2 regions of the Arthrobacter sp. YC-RL1 genome follow, and region 1 is predicted to be linked to the other one. Evidence: riboswitches for the same ligand, from Rfam matches in the RefSeq annotation. Region 1 holds a riboswitch; the other holds the start of a gene.
The links. Region 1 has a riboswitch for glycine ahead of gcvP (aminomethyl-transferring glycine dehydrogenase). Riboswitches for the same ligand answer to the same signal wherever they lie in the genome.

Region 1 (7,368 bases):
CACACCCTGGCGGGCCATGCCGTAGAGCAGGCGGCTGGCCATGAGCATGTTCATCAAGGCGGTGTTGACCACGGCGAAGACCGTCAGGAACGGGAAGATCGCGTCCACCGGCAGGCCCGGGGCGCCGATGCGCACGACATCGAGCAGGATGCCCGCGTCAGGATTCTTCGGGTTCAGCAGGTCGCCGGTGGGGATCACCATGATGATGGTGACCGCGACGAGCATGTAGATCACGGCGCAGATGCCCAGGCTGATGAGCATGATGCGCGGGAAGGTCTTGTTGGGGTTCTTGGTTTCCTCGACCAGATTCACCGAATCCTCGAAGCCGACCATCGCGAAGAACGCGATGGCGGTGCCCATGGTGACCGCTGCGAACAGGCTGCGGTCCTCGGGGGCCTCGAAGACCACCAGTCGGCTGATGTCGCCGTGGCCGCTGGCGATGGCGCCGATGCCGATGGAGATGATCACTGCCATGATGCCCAGGGAGATCACCGTGAGCACCATGTTGAACTTGACCGATTCCCCGACGCCGCGCAGGTTGATCAGGGCCAGGATCACGATGATCGCGATGGCGGCGAACATACCGGCTTCGGGTGTGGTCGGCACGCCCTCGATGAATTGGCCGAAGCCGATCAGCAGGTTCTGCCCAACCAGGGTGGCCGAGGTCGCGGCGCTGGTGATGCCGGAGCAGGCCACCGTGAAGGCCACCAGAAAGGTGACGAAATGGATGCCGAAAGCCTTGTGAATATACAAAGCAGCGCCCGCCGCGTGGGGATACTTGGTGACCAGCTCCATGTAGCTGAAGGCGGTCAGCGTCGCAATGGCGAAGGCGATCAGGAACGGCAGCCAGGCGGCGCCGCCGACCTGTCCGGCGACCTTGCCGGTGATCGCGAAGATGCCTGCGCCGATGATGTCGCCGATGATGAGGAACATCAGGAGTTTGGGGCCGATGACCCGCTTGAGTTCGGCGGGTTGTCCGCCTGGAGTTGAGTCTTCTCGGGTTGCAGTCATAGGCGGATGAGCCTTTCCAATCTTCGATTCGAGCTGAAGAATGCGACATATTTTGTCGTCGTCTATTCAATGGGCGAAATCGATCACTATGCTAACAGCAATAAATGCTTGTCGTTCCGGCCTTTTCGGAGGTTATTCCTCCGTTTATTGAGAATGGCTCTTTGAGGAACTTATGGTTCAGGCATGATTTCGCCGGAGAACGCGAATTTCCGCTGCGGCTACTAGTGTTAGTTGCAAAGAGACATGCTTTCGAAGGATTTAGATGGAATCGGTCATAACTGACGACTTTGCCCCGCTCGCGCAGGCGCTGCAGGACCGTGCCGCAGTGGAGGACGGCTACTCGGCGCAGCTGGCCGTGTACCACCGCGGCGCCCTGGTGTTGAGCCACAGCGTGGGGGAGCACCTTTCGGGGGATGCGCTCACCTGCGTGTTCTCCTGCACCAAAGGGCTCAGCGCACTGGTCATCGCCCTGCTGGTCCAGGACGGGCTGATCGATCCGGTCGCCCCGATCACCGACTACTGGCCCGAATTCGGCACCCACGGCAAGGGCAAACTGAGCGTCGGGGAAGTGCTCAGCCACCAGGCCGGAGTGCTGGGCGTCCCCGGCGGGGTGCCCAGTCAGGTGTTGCTGAACTCCTCGGAATATGCCAAGATCCTCGCCACCATGCCGAGCATCTGGCCGCTGGGCCAGAACATCGTGGGCTACCACGCCATCACCATGGGTGTGCTCATGGAGGAACTGGTCCGCCGGGTCACCGGCAAAGAGCTGAAAGAGGTCTTCGAGGAACGCATCCGCAAGCCCCTGGGCGTGGACGCGTATATCGGGCAGGACGACTCGCTGGAACCGCGCTACCGTGACGTGCTCCCCGCCGCCCCGGCCGAACCGGCATTCTTCGACCCCTTCTCCCCGGCAGGCCTGGCAGTCAACTCGGCCTCCGGGTTCGCGCTGGACAGCGGTCCGGTCTACAACTGGCACGAGCTGGCCAACTCCCGGCAGGTCCGCAGGCTCGGCCCGGCCTCCATGGGCGGCGTCGCCGATGCCCAGTCGCTGGCGGCCATCTACGCGGCCTCCTTCGGCCCGGTGCCCTCACTTGGCGCCGCCCGGGGGTTCCTGAGCGAGGACACCTGGTCCCGGGTATCCGCGGAGCTCGTCTACGGGCACGACCGCACCAACGGGCTGCTCCAGGCCTTTGCCCTGGGATTCATGAAGGCCACCGCCCGCAACGACTATGGTTCGATCTTCGCCTACGGCCACGACGGGGCGAACTCCTCGCTGGCCTTCGCCGATCCGGCCTACCAGCTCGGCTTCGCCTACATTCCGTCGCGCAACGAGGGCGAGAAGAGCATTTCCACGGGCGTGCAGCTCAGCCAGCTGGCGCGCCAGGTGGTTATCGGCAAAATGATGCAGGCCAAGGGCTAGGAGGAAGAGCATGGCAAAGTTTCTGGCAATGGGGGACTCCTTCACCGAAGGCGTTGGCGACGACGATCCGCTGCGCCCCAACCAAGTGCGCGGCTGGGCGGACCGGGTGGCCGAGGTGCTGTGCGCCCGCGGCGACTGGGAATACGCGAACCTCGCGATCCGCGGCAAGAAGATCGGGCAGGTGATCAACCAGCAGATGGACCAGGCGCTGTCCATGAAGCCCGACGTGGTCTCCCTCTACGCCGGCGGCAACGACATCCTGCGGCCCAAGGCCGACCTCGAGGCGCTGATGCGCAGCTACGACAGCATGGTCAAGCGCTTCGCCGATGCCGGGATCACCGTGCTGCTGTTCACCGGCTTCGACACCGTCGACTCGCCGCTGTTCTCCAAGACCCGCCCGCGCACCGCGATCTACAACGAAAAGGTGCGCGAGATCGCCGACCGCTACAACACGCTGGTCGCCGACTACTGGCGTTGGCGCGAATTCTCGGACGTGCGCTACTGGGCCGTGGACCGCCTGCACATGGGCACCGCTGGCCACACGCTCATGGCCGCCAAGGTGCTGGACGTGCTCGGAACCCACGGCGTCACCGAGGGCAATTGGTCCTCCGACATCGAAGTTCCGGTGCTGCCAGCGGCTGCGGTGAACGCCCCCCGTCAGAAGCTGCGCCAGGACCTCGGCTGGGCCCGGGAATACCTGGCTCCATGGGTCAAACGCCGCCTGACAGGCACTTCCTCGGGGGACAGCCTGAGCGCAAAATACCCGGACTACATCCGGCTGGGCGCGGAAAGCAGCTAGCGCTCGTCATGCAGGGGCTCCGGGGCCGAAAGATTGTTTGCAGTTGGCCCCGGGGCGGGTACCATGGGAGGTGTGTTGTGGGTCATTGGCCCGCAACCGAAGCCATAGAAGGATGGCGGGAGAGTCCCGTTCACACCATGGACGGGCGCCGTAGGAGCAATTCCTCCCCAGGAAACTCTCAGGCACCCGTACCGCCATCAAGAGGCAACTCTGGAAAGTAACCGGCCTGTTCCGGTTCACCGAAGGTGCAAGCAACCGGTTTGGTAGGCCGGCTGCGTAAAACTCTCAGGTTGTGCAACAGGGATGGGGAGGGACAGCGACCTTCCTTTGGCATGCGCCAAGACAGATCCCCATGGAGACACCTGCACCATGACCATCACGCAGACTTCTGCTAACACGAACAGCGAATTCGTGTCCCGCCATATCGGCCCGCGTCAGTCCGACGTCGAGACCATGCTCCAGACCCTTGGCTACAACAGCCTGGACGAGCTGATCGACACGGCAGTTCCCGCCGACATCCGCCAAGATGCCGCTCTGGACATCCCGGATGCACTGACCGAGACCGAGGCACTGGCCCACCTGCGTGAGCTGGCCTCCAAGAACGTCATGAAGACCCAGATGATCGGCCAGGGTTTCTACGACACCATCACCCCGGCAGTCATCCGCCGCAACATCGTCGAGAACCCGGCCTGGTACACCGCCTACACCCCGTACCAGCCTGAGATCTCCCAGGGCCGCCTCGAAGCCCTGCTGAACTTCCAGACCATGGTCATGGACTTGACCGGCATGCCGATCGCCAACGCCTCGCTGCTGGACGAATCCTCCGCCGCCGCCGAAGCCGTGCTGATGATGCGCCGCGCCAACAAGAAGAAGTCCAACGGCAAGACCGTGCTGGACTCCAACATCTTCCCGCAGACCATCAAGGTCGTGCAGGGCCGTGCCGATGCGCTGGGCTTCGAGGTCGAGGTCGCCGACCTGTCCGCGGGCTTGCCGGAAGGCGACATCTCGGGCATCGTGCTGCAGCAGCCGGGCAACGACGGCTCGATCGCCGACCACGCCGAGGTCATCGCCGCCGCCAAGGCCGCCGGCGCGATGGTCACCGTGATCGCCGACCTGCTCTCGCTGACCATGATCGCCGCCCCGGGCGAGCAGGGAGCCGACATCGCGGTCGGCAACACCCAGCGCTTCGGCGTGCCGCTGTTCTTCGGCGGCCCGCACGCCGCCTACATGGCCGTGGCCAAGGGACTTGAGCGTTCCATGCCGGGCCGCCTGGTGGGTGTCTCCACCGACGACGCCGGCACCAACGCCTATCGCCTGGCCCTGCAGACCCGCGAGCAGCACATCCGCCGCGAGAAGGCCACCTCCAACATCTGCACCGCCCAGGCGCTGCTGGCCATCTGCGCCTCGATGTACGCCGTCTACCACGGCCCTGCAGGCCTGAAGCAGATCGCCACCCGCGCCCACAACCACGCCCGCGTGCTGGCCAGCTCCCTGGTCGCCGGCGGCTTCGAACTGGCATCGCAGGCCTTCTTCGACACCGTGGTCGTGACCGTCAAGGACGCCGAGGAAGTCATTGCCAAGGCCAACGATGCAGGCATCAACCTGCGCAAGGTCTCCGGCACCCAGGTCGGCATCTCCACCGACGAGACCACCACCTCCGCCACCGTCAAGGCCCTGGCCGGCGTCTTCGGCGTGGAACTGTCAGCACCGGAAGGCTTCGAGATCCCCGAGGGCCAGGTGCGCACCAGCGCCTACCTGACCCACCCGATCTTCAACACCATCTCCTCCGAGACCCAGATGATGCGCTACCTGCGCCGCCTCTCGGACCGCGACCTGGCCCTGGACCGCACCATGATCCCGCTGGGCTCGTGCACCATGAAGCTGAACTCGGCCGCCGAGATGGAATCCATCACCTGGCCTGAGTTCGCCTCCATCCACCCGTACGCCCCGGCAGCGCAGACCGCCGGCTGGCGCGAGCTGATCACCGACCTGGAAGGCCGCCTGACCGCGATCACCGGCTACGCCGGCGTCTCCATCCAGCCGAACGCCGGGTCCCAGGGCGAGTACGCAGGCCTGCTGGCGATCTCCGACTACCATGCTTCGCGCGGCGAGTCGCAGCGCAACGTCTGCCTGATCCCCGCCTCGGCCCACGGCACCAACGCCGCCTCGGCAGTGCTGGCCGGCATGAAGGTTGTGGTCGTCAAGACCGCAGCCGACGGCACCATCGACGCCGGCGACCTGGATGCCAAGATCGAGGCCAACAAGGACGTGCTGGCCGCGATCATGATCACCTACCCGTCCACCCACGGCGTGTACGACGCCGACGTGCGCGAGGTCTGCGGCAAGATCCACGACGCCGGGGGACAGGTCTACATCGACGGCGCGAACATGAACGCCCTGGTGGGTCTCGCCCAGCCGGGCAAGTTCGGCGGCGACGTCTCGCACCTGAACCTGCACAAGACCTTCTGCATCCCGCACGGCGGCGGCGGTCCGGGCGTCGGCCCGATCGGCGTGGGCGAGCACCTGGTGCCGTTCCTGCCGGGCGACGCCTCGGGCACCTACTCCGAGCGCGACGGCGTGCCAGTGGTCGCCACCGCCTTCGGCTCGGCCGGTGTGCTGCCGATCTCCTGGGCCTACATCGCGATGATGGGCGGCGAGGGCCTGACCAGCGCCACCAAGCACGCGATCTTGAACGCGAACTACATCGCCAAGCGCCTGAATGAGCACTTCCCGATCCTGTTTACCGGCAACAAGGAACTGGTTGCGCACGAGTGCATCCTGGACCTGCGCGAAGTCACCGCCAAGACCGGCGTCACCGCAGAAGACGTGGCCAAGCGACTGATCGACTTCGGCTTCCACGCACCGACCCTGGCTTTCCCGGTCGCCGGCACCCTGATGGTGGAGCCGACGGAGTCGGAGGACCTGGCAGAGATCGAGCGCTTCATCGAAGCCATGATCACCATCCGCCAGGAAATGGAAGAAGTGCTGGCCGGCGTCTACGAGCTGGCCGAATCCCCGCTGCGCCGTGCCCCGCACACCGTGGCGGCAGTGGTCAACAGTGGTTGGGACCGCAAGTACACCGTCGAGCAGGCAGCCTTCCCGGTCGCCAGCCTCAAGGTGGACAAGTACTTCCCTGCGGTGGGCCGCATCGACGGCGCCGGCGGCGACCGCAACCTCATCTGCTCCTGCCCTGCTCCAGAAGCCTTCGAAGACTAGGAACATCGCAATGACTGAAACCATCACCAAGCACACCGCGCTGCACGGCAAGCACGAAGCCCTGGGCGCGAGCTTCACCGACTTCGGCGGCTGGGACATGCCGCTGAAGTACGGTTCGGAACTGGCAGAGCACAAGGCGGTGCGCTCCACCGCGGGCCTGTTCGACCTGTCCCACATGGGCGAGGTCTGGGTTTCCGGCCCGCAGGCAGCCAGCGCGCTGAACACCGCGCTGGCCGGCAACTTCGCCCTGATGAAGGTCGGCAAGGCCAAGTACTCGCTGATCCTGAACGAAGCCGGCAAGATCATCGACGACCTGATCGTCTACCGCATGGAAGACGAAAAGTACCTGGTGGTGCCGAACGCCGGCAACGCCCCGGTGGTCGCCGCCGAGCTGGCCAAGCGCGCCGAGGGCTTCGACGCGCAGGTGCAGGACGCTTCCGCTGATGAATCGCTGATCGCGGTCCAGGGACCGAACGCCGAGGCCATCGTGGCCAAGCTCGCCGCCGACGAGGCCGGCGCAGCTATCGTCACCGAGATGAAGTACTACTCGGCCGCCTACACGAAGCTCGGCGGGGTGGACGCCATCCTGGCCCGCACCGGCTACACCGGCGAGGATGGCTTCGAGCTGATCATCAAGAACGCCGACGCCGCCGGCCTGTGGGACACCATCGTGGAGATCGGCAAGGACCATGAGCTGGTTCCGTGCGGCCTGGCCGCACGCGACTCGCTGCGCCTGGAAGCCGGCATGCCGCTGTACGGCAACGAGCTCTCGCTGGAGCGCACCCCGTTCGACGCGGGCCTCGGCGCGGTGGTCTCCTTCAAGAAGGAAGAGGACTTCGTCGGCCGCTCCGCGCTGGAGGCAGTGCGCGAGCAGACCCCTGCCCGCAAGCTGGTGGGCCTGAAGGGCCTGGGCAAGCGCGCA
Region 2 (7,368 bases), 350 kb from region 1:
GGTAGGCGGCCGCCTCGCGGCGCTCGTGGGCGACCTTGCCGGCGTGGGCCAGGCGCAGCGCCTCGTGCTTCGGATCGCGGCGGACCCCTAGGTAGCCGATGCCCAGCCCGATGAACCAGAGCGGGGTGGCGATCAGCGCGACCAGCGTGTCGGCCTGGGTGGTCAACGCCCACAGGATGAAGACGAAGAATGCCAGCACGACGTACGGCATGAACCGTCCGCCGGGCATCTTGAAGGCGCTGGCGTCATGCAGCTGCGGGCGGCGGGCCCGATAAGCCAGGTAGCTGAGCAGGATGATCGACCAGACGAACATGAAGCAGAGGGCTGAAATGGTGGTCACCAGCGTGAACACCGCCATCACCGAGTCGCCGCTGTAGAGCAGCGCGACGCCTGCCAGCAGGAACATGCATGAGAACATCAGCGCGTTGCGCGGCACCTTGCGGGAGGAGAGCCGCTCGAACTTCTTCGGGGCGTCGCCTTCCAATGCCAGGCCGCGCAGCATGCGCGAGGTCGAGTAGATGCCCGAGTTGGCGCTGGAGGTGGCGGAGGTGAGCACCACGAAGTTGATGATGCCCGCGGCGCCGGCCAGCCCGGCCAGGGTAAACATGCCGACGAACGGGGATTCCTCGGCGGAGAACAGCGTCCACGGCTCGACCATCATCAACACCAGCAGCGCGCCGACGTAGAAGAACAGGATGCGCAGCGGGATCGAGTTGATCGCCTTGGGCAGGGTCTTCTCCGGGTCCTTGGTCTCGGCCGCGGTGGTGCCGACCAGTTCGATGCCCACGAAGGCGAACACGGCGATCTGGAAGCCGGCCACGAAGCCCATGGCGCCGTTCGGGAACATGCCGCCATGTGCCCAGAGGTTGGAGAAGGAAGAGCTGATGCCGTTGTGCTGGAAGCCTGTGATGACCATGGCCAGACCCACCACGATCAGCGCGCCGATGGCGATGATCTTGACCAGGGCGAACCAGAATTCGGTTTCACCGAAGGCCTTCACGGTGCTCAGGTTCAGCACCAGCAGCAGGGCGATGCAGGCCAGGCCCGGGATCCACAGGGGCAGGTCGCCCCACCAGAAGGCGACGTAGTGCGCGATGGCCACGACATCCGCGATGCCGGTGACAACCCAGCAGAACCAGTAAGTCCAGCCGGTGAAGAAGGCGGCCCAGGGGCCGAGCAGGTCGCCGGCGAAGTCGGCGAAGGTCTTGTAGTTGAGGTTGCTCAGCAGCAGCTCGCCCATGGCGCGCATGACGAAGAAGAGCATGAAGCCGATGATCATGTACACGAAGATGACCGAGGGGCCGGCGACGGCGATGGTCTTGCCGGAGCCCATGAACAGGCCGGTGCCGATGGCGCCGCCGATTGCGATGAGCTGGATATGGCGATTGGAGAGTCCGCGTTCGAGCTTGGGGGCAGAGCTGGTTGAGCTCATTCAGGCGCCTTCCGGGAGTGGGGGATCCCGCACCCGACGCAATCCGGGACAAGCTGGTGGGCCTGTCCGCGGACAGCGCTACCTTCGAACACGCGCATCGTGGTGTTCTCCTGTTTTCGGCCGCATAAGGCTCAAGCGCTCAAAGCAAGTGCCTGCCGCGACCACGGGGGAGCATCATGGGCGTGCCCGCGAGTGCGGCACTGTTCTGATGTTCCTCCCCAATCTGTTTGCGTACCTGAGAGTTTTCACTTCGCGCCGAATACTGGGCGAAGCCTGCTCCTTCGGTGAGCGCGACCTTCATCGCGCTACTTTCCAGATGTGCCTGTTCGTGGCGGTACGGGGGCCTGAGAGTTTCCCGGGGAGGAATTGCTCCTACGGCGCCCGCCCTTGGTTCAGGACGGGGCTCTCCCGCCACGCATCAATGGCTGTTTGGTGACTGCCATCACAGTATGCCTTGGAAACGTGAAGCGATGCAAATTGAATCTGCCGGAAAATCGTCGTAAAGCCTCAAAAGGTCCTTTCGAAAATCCTTATTGACAAGTGCGTTTCAATTCCGTCTTGTGGCTTAAAGTTTGAAACGGCGCAACGCTTAATATGAGACCCCAGGTTCCCGCCCCTGGGTCGCGTTCGGGGAGGCAATCTGTCCCGCTATGAAATCATTTCATTGTGAAATGATATTCTCGGTGGGTGAATGAACAGAAACCGCCCCAATTCCAATGGAACTCCTTGAGTTATCTGGCGACCCGGGTTGGGCGCGTGGGTACCACGGCGCTCGGTGCGCTCATGGACGCCGAGGGGCTGACGCGCCACCACTTCACGATCATCAGCGCACTGGAAGAGTCCGGCGCGATGTACCAGAACGACCTGGCCGACCGGGCCAATATCAACCGCGGCCATATGGTCGCCTACCTCGACCGGCTGGAAGCGCACGGTACGCTGCAGCGCACCGTGGACCCGGCGGATCGCCGCCGCCGGCTCATCGAGCTGACCGCTGAAGGGCGTCGTTTTGCGGACCGTGCCGTCGAAGCGGCCCGCGAAGGCGAGGAGAAGATCTACAGCGTGCTGGATGCGGCCCAGCGCGACCAGCTGCGCGGCCTGCTGCAGCTGGTAGTCGCCAGCGAGGAGGAAGCTCGCCCGTGATTGCCCACGCACAACAGATCTGGAAGCACAGCGTTGCCGTCGCCCCGCGCATGCCGGCGTTGCGGCCCGCGGCCCGGGCCACGTTCTGCCTGGCGGTGCCGCTGCTCATCCTCGCCAGCCTGGGACGGATGGATTGGGCGATGTATGCAGGGTTCGGCGCCTTCTGCGCAGTCTTCGGCCGCTACGACAACTACGCGGTCCGCTTCTGGCAGCAGCTCAGCTGCGGCGCGGTGCAGGTAGCATCCATGCTGCTGGGCACGCTGTTCTCCTTTCTCCAGACGCCGTTCATCGTCGATGCACTTGTCTTGGCCGTGATCGCCTTCGGCTCCAATCTGGTGTCGCGCGGGGTGCGCTGGCTTCCGCCGGGACCGATCTTTGCGGTGTTCGCCGGCGGTGCCTGCCTCTCGGTTCCGGCAAGCGGCGAAAGCTTCATCGGGGTGCTGCTGGTCGGTGCGGGCACCGCATTGTTCAGCCTGCTGGTCATGCTCGGGCTGTCGGCCCGACGCGGCCGACTGGCGGCCGCGCTGAAGGCGGAACCCACCTGGGCGCCGACCGAGAAATCGGTCCATGAATCCGTGCGCATGGGCATCGCCGTCTTGTTGGCCGGTGTCGTGGCCTATCTTCTTGGGGGAGACCACTGGTACTGGGCGAGCCTTGGCGCAATTTCCGGGGTGATGGGGGCAACCGTCCACAGCCGGGTTGCCCGGGCCCTGCAACGCTGCGTCGGAACCTGCATCGGCGTGCTGCTGACCTGGGCCGTGTTCGTCTTCGAACCCAATCTCTGGGTGCTGCTTGCGGTGGCGCTGGTCGGCCAGTTCTGCATCGAGGTCGTCATCCTGCGCAATTACGCGGTGGGCATGGTCTTCATGACTATGGTCGCGCTGCTCATGGTGCACCTCGCCAGCCCCGAGGATCCCATGGTGCTGCTGGTTGACCGGGTCACCATGACGGTGCTCGGGGCGGCCACCGGTGCGGCGCTGAGCGTGGCGATCGGCATCGTCCTCCGAATGCGCAGCGGCGAAGTCCAAGCACTGAGCACGACTACCAACTCATGATGTTGGTTGCGCATCAGGTCATTTTAACTGTCGCTAAGCCCCGTTTGCTAAACAAGCTAGAAGAAAATTCATGCATTCATTGGGACTCGTCTGCATAGTTTTTATCCTTTCCAAGAAGGATGCTTCGTTATTTTGGGGCCCAAGTGGCGCTTAGGTACATGGCACGCGATCTGTCGCAAGTTGAATCGTTAGAATCTGCAAGCTAGAGGGCGTTTGAGTAGATGGAGAATGATCTATGGTTGGCTTTGTTCTAGTCCAAGCCGGGTGATCATGCGTGTTTGAATTAACCCCATGACATTGAATTTTCATGCTGGCGACGTCTGGTCGCAAATTACCGCGGTAGTCGAGAGTGCAGGAAGAACTTATGCTGCAATTTCTTTTATTGGACAGGACGCTCCTGACCTACTTCCGCTAGGAGAATCTGACGTCCTTCTGGTCAACGCGAAAGATAGCTGTGTCCGTTCCCATGCAACCAACCCGTACGCTCTGGAAGAATTCACTAAACGTGGTGTTGTTGTGTACAGCTCGGATCGACTCCATGCGAAAGTGATTGCGACCGATCAGCATGCAGTTGTCGGATCAGCCAACGCTTCGGCTAATTCAACACGCTCCTCTGAAGCTGTAGTAATTACCAAAGGGCTGCAAGATCGAAAACAGATTAGAGATTTCGTTAAACGTGAAATCGCGGAGAACGGTTTTAAGCTCAATCAAGAAAAACTCAATGAGCTAAAGAGAATCTTTGACGAAGCGCCGCAGCCCGAAACGGGGATTCCAGGGGTCAATAACCCCGCACCACAAGTAACTGGATTTCCCTGGGCATTGGGCCCCGTTTATCTCGTGGAAGATGTGGGATCTGATCTTACGGATGATGAGGAATCGGCGCTGCTCGAAGGCAGGTCAAGAGAAACAGGTTTTAGCCTGAGTGTTGCGCAGAGCAACGAGTTAGGTGAGCCTTTTGAGGTGGGGGACATCGTAATTTTCTGTGACGAGTCTACTGTCAGGGCACCCATGTACGTTGACAGCGCTGAAATCGCGATGGATTCAGACCCTTCTCGCAAGGGTCAGATAATGCAGCAGAAGATCAAGCACAGACGGTCGTACGCCAGATCCGGAATGAAAAATCGCTACGATTTTGAGAATCATTCGTTTCGTGAACTGATGGAGGAACTGGAGGAAAGTTCGGGCTTCATGGAGCTCAAAGGTGCCCAGCGCGACAATCTGCTCAGGGTCTGGTTTCCGGAGCTGGCGCATGAAGACGTCGCTTTGAATGGCTGATCGGTTACGTCTATAAACTACCTGTGTCCGTCTAAACCTTGCACGGCCTTGCGGCTATGGGCCTGTTCGAGGAGTAGACGTAGTCAAATGAACAACAAGTTCGCCTGAAAATGCAAAAAGCCGCCGGACGGGAATCCAGTTCAGGAATCCCACCCGGCGGCTTTGGCCTTGGCTGCTATTACTATTTCTTGCCGAAGTTGCGCAGCCGCAGCGAGTTCAGCACCACCAGCACCGAGCTGGCGGCCATGGCCGCGCCGGCGATCATCGGGTTCAGCAGGCCCAGCGCCGCGATCGGGATGCCCGCGGTGTTGTAGGCGAAGGCCCAGAACAGGTTCATCTTGATCGTGGACAGCGTCTTCTCCGACAGCGCGATGGCCTGGGCGACCTGATGCAGGTCGTTGCCCATCAGAGTAATGTCCGCAGCCTCGATGGCCACATCCGTGCCCGAGCCCATGGCGATGCCCAGGTCCGCCTGTGCCAGAGCCGGGGCGTCGTTGACGCCGTCGCCCACCATGGCCACGACCTTGCCTTCGGCCTGCAGGCCGGAGATCGCCTTGACCTTGTCCGCCGGGAAGACCCCGGCGAAGACGTCCTCGGGCTTGATGCCCACCTGCGCGGCCACCTTGGCCGCCACGGACTTGTTGTCCCCGGTCAGCAGCACCACGCGCAGCCCGCGCTGCTGCAGCTCGGAGATCGCCTTGGTGCTAGTCTCCTTGACCTTGTCGGCCACGGAGATCACTGCTTGGAACTGGTGGTCCACCGAGACCAGGATGGCGGTGGCTCCGGCCTGCTCGGCCTCCGCCAGCATGTCCAGCGCTGCCTGGTCCAGTTCGGTGCCCTGGGACTGCAGCCAGCTGTAGCGTCCCACAACCACGGTGCGGCCGTCGATCACGCCCTTCACGCCGCCGCCGGGATCGGAATCGAAGTCCGACACCTGGGCCAGCGGGCCGAGCTGCGCGGCCGCGGCGGCGATGGCCTGGGCAATCGGGTGCTCGGAATGGTGCTCCACGGCGCCGGCCAGGGCCAGTGCCTCATCCGGGTGCACGCCGTGGACGGCACGGGTGCCGACGTGGGTCATCACGCCGGTAGTGACGGTGCCGGTCTTGTCCAGCACGATGGTGTCCAGCTTGCGGGTGTCCTCCAGGACCTGCGGTCCGCGGATCAGGATGCCCAGCTGGGCGCCGCGGCCGGTGCCGACCAGCAGTCCGATCGGGGTGGCCAAGCCCAGGGCGCACGGGCAGGCGATGACCAGAACTGCCACCGAGGCGGTGAACGCCGCGTAGCTGTCGCCGGTGGCCAACCACCAGACCAGGAAGGTGAGCACCGCGATACCCAGCACGATCGGCACGAAGACCGCGGAAATGCGGTCTGCCAGCCGGGCGATCGGGGCCTTGCCTGACTGCGCCTCTGAGACCAGACGGCCCATCTGGGCCAAGGTGGTGTCGGCGCCCACGCGGGTGGCGCGGATGACCAGGCGGCCGGAGGTGTTCAGCGTGGCTCCGGTGACCTCGTCGCCTTCGGCCACCTTCTGCGGCACGGATTCACCGGTGAGCAGCGAGGTGTCGATGGCGCTGGCCCCGTCGACCACCACGCCGTCAGTGGCGATCTTCTCGCCGGGACGGACCACGAACTGGTCTCCCACCTGCACCTGGTCGGCCGGGATCTTCACCTCGGCGCCGTCGCGCAGCACGACGGCTTCCTTGGCGCCGAGATTCAGCAGGGATTTGAGCGCATCGCTGGCCGAGGACTTGGCCCGGTGCTCAAGGTAGCGTCCGAGCAGCAGCAGCGTGGCGACCACGCCGGCGGTCTCGAAGTACAGCGCATGCTCGCTCATCTTCATGCCCACATGGGCGGTCATCATCGGATCGAGGATCAGCTGGATAGCGGAGAACAGGTAGGCGGCCAGCACGCCCAGGGACACCAGGGTGTCCATGGTGGAGGCCAGATGCCGGGCGTTGACGGCGGCGGCCTTGTGGAACGGCCAAGCGCCGTAGAGCACGACAGGGGTGGCCAGCGCGAACGTGACCCAGCCCCAGTGCGGGAACTGCGCTGCGGGGATCATGGAGATGACGAACAGCGGGATCGTGAAGATCGCGGAGACGACCAGGCGGCGCAGCAGGTGGTTGGGGACCAAGTGCTCGTGCCCTCCGCCGGAGCCTTCGTCGTGCCCCGAATGCTCCGGGGTGTTCCCGGGGGAGCGGGGCTCCGGGTGCAGCGGGGCCTTGAGATTCGCCGAGTAGCCGGCGGCCTTGACGGTTTCGATCAGCGTCTCGTCGGTGACCTCGGCCGGGACCTGGACCTTGGCGCTTTCCAGCGGAAGGTTGACCACGGCGCTCACGCCGGGCAGCTTGCCGAGCTTGCGTTCCACGCGATTCACGCAGGACGCGCAGGTCATGCCCTGGATCTCAAGGTCGACAGTGCGCAGGTCCAGGGGAGAGGGGGTGTCGGTTTCGGAAGTCATGGGGG

Region 2: linked by a shared signal. The riboswitch ahead of cycA (D-serine/D-alanine/glycine transporter) and the one ahead of gcvP (aminomethyl-transferring glycine dehydrogenase) in region 1 are both predicted to bind glycine.

What each region holds. Positions count from the first base shown of each region.
Region 1 covers NZ_CP013297.1:960,257-967,624, forward strand. Annotated here, with positions in the region: gene ATC04_RS04465 (APC family permease) at 1-1,011, opposite strand, end outside; gene ATC04_RS04470 (serine hydrolase domain-containing protein) at 1,274-2,431, shown strand; gene ATC04_RS04475 (SGNH/GDSL hydrolase family protein) at 2,442-3,230, shown strand; glycine riboswitch at 3,337-3,434, shown strand; gene gcvP (aminomethyl-transferring glycine dehydrogenase) at 3,600-6,446, shown strand; gene gcvT (glycine cleavage system aminomethyltransferase GcvT) at 6,457-7,368, shown strand, end outside.
Region 2 covers NZ_CP013297.1:608,771-616,138, forward strand. Annotated here, with positions in the region: gene cycA (D-serine/D-alanine/glycine transporter) at 1-1,432, opposite strand, end outside; glycine riboswitch at 1,755-1,853, opposite strand; gene ATC04_RS02780 (MarR family transcriptional regulator) at 2,189-2,572, shown strand; gene ATC04_RS02785 (FUSC family protein) at 2,569-3,627, shown strand; gene ATC04_RS19190 (phospholipase D family protein) at 3,919-4,902, shown strand; gene ATC04_RS02795 (heavy metal translocating P-type ATPase) at 5,084-7,363, opposite strand.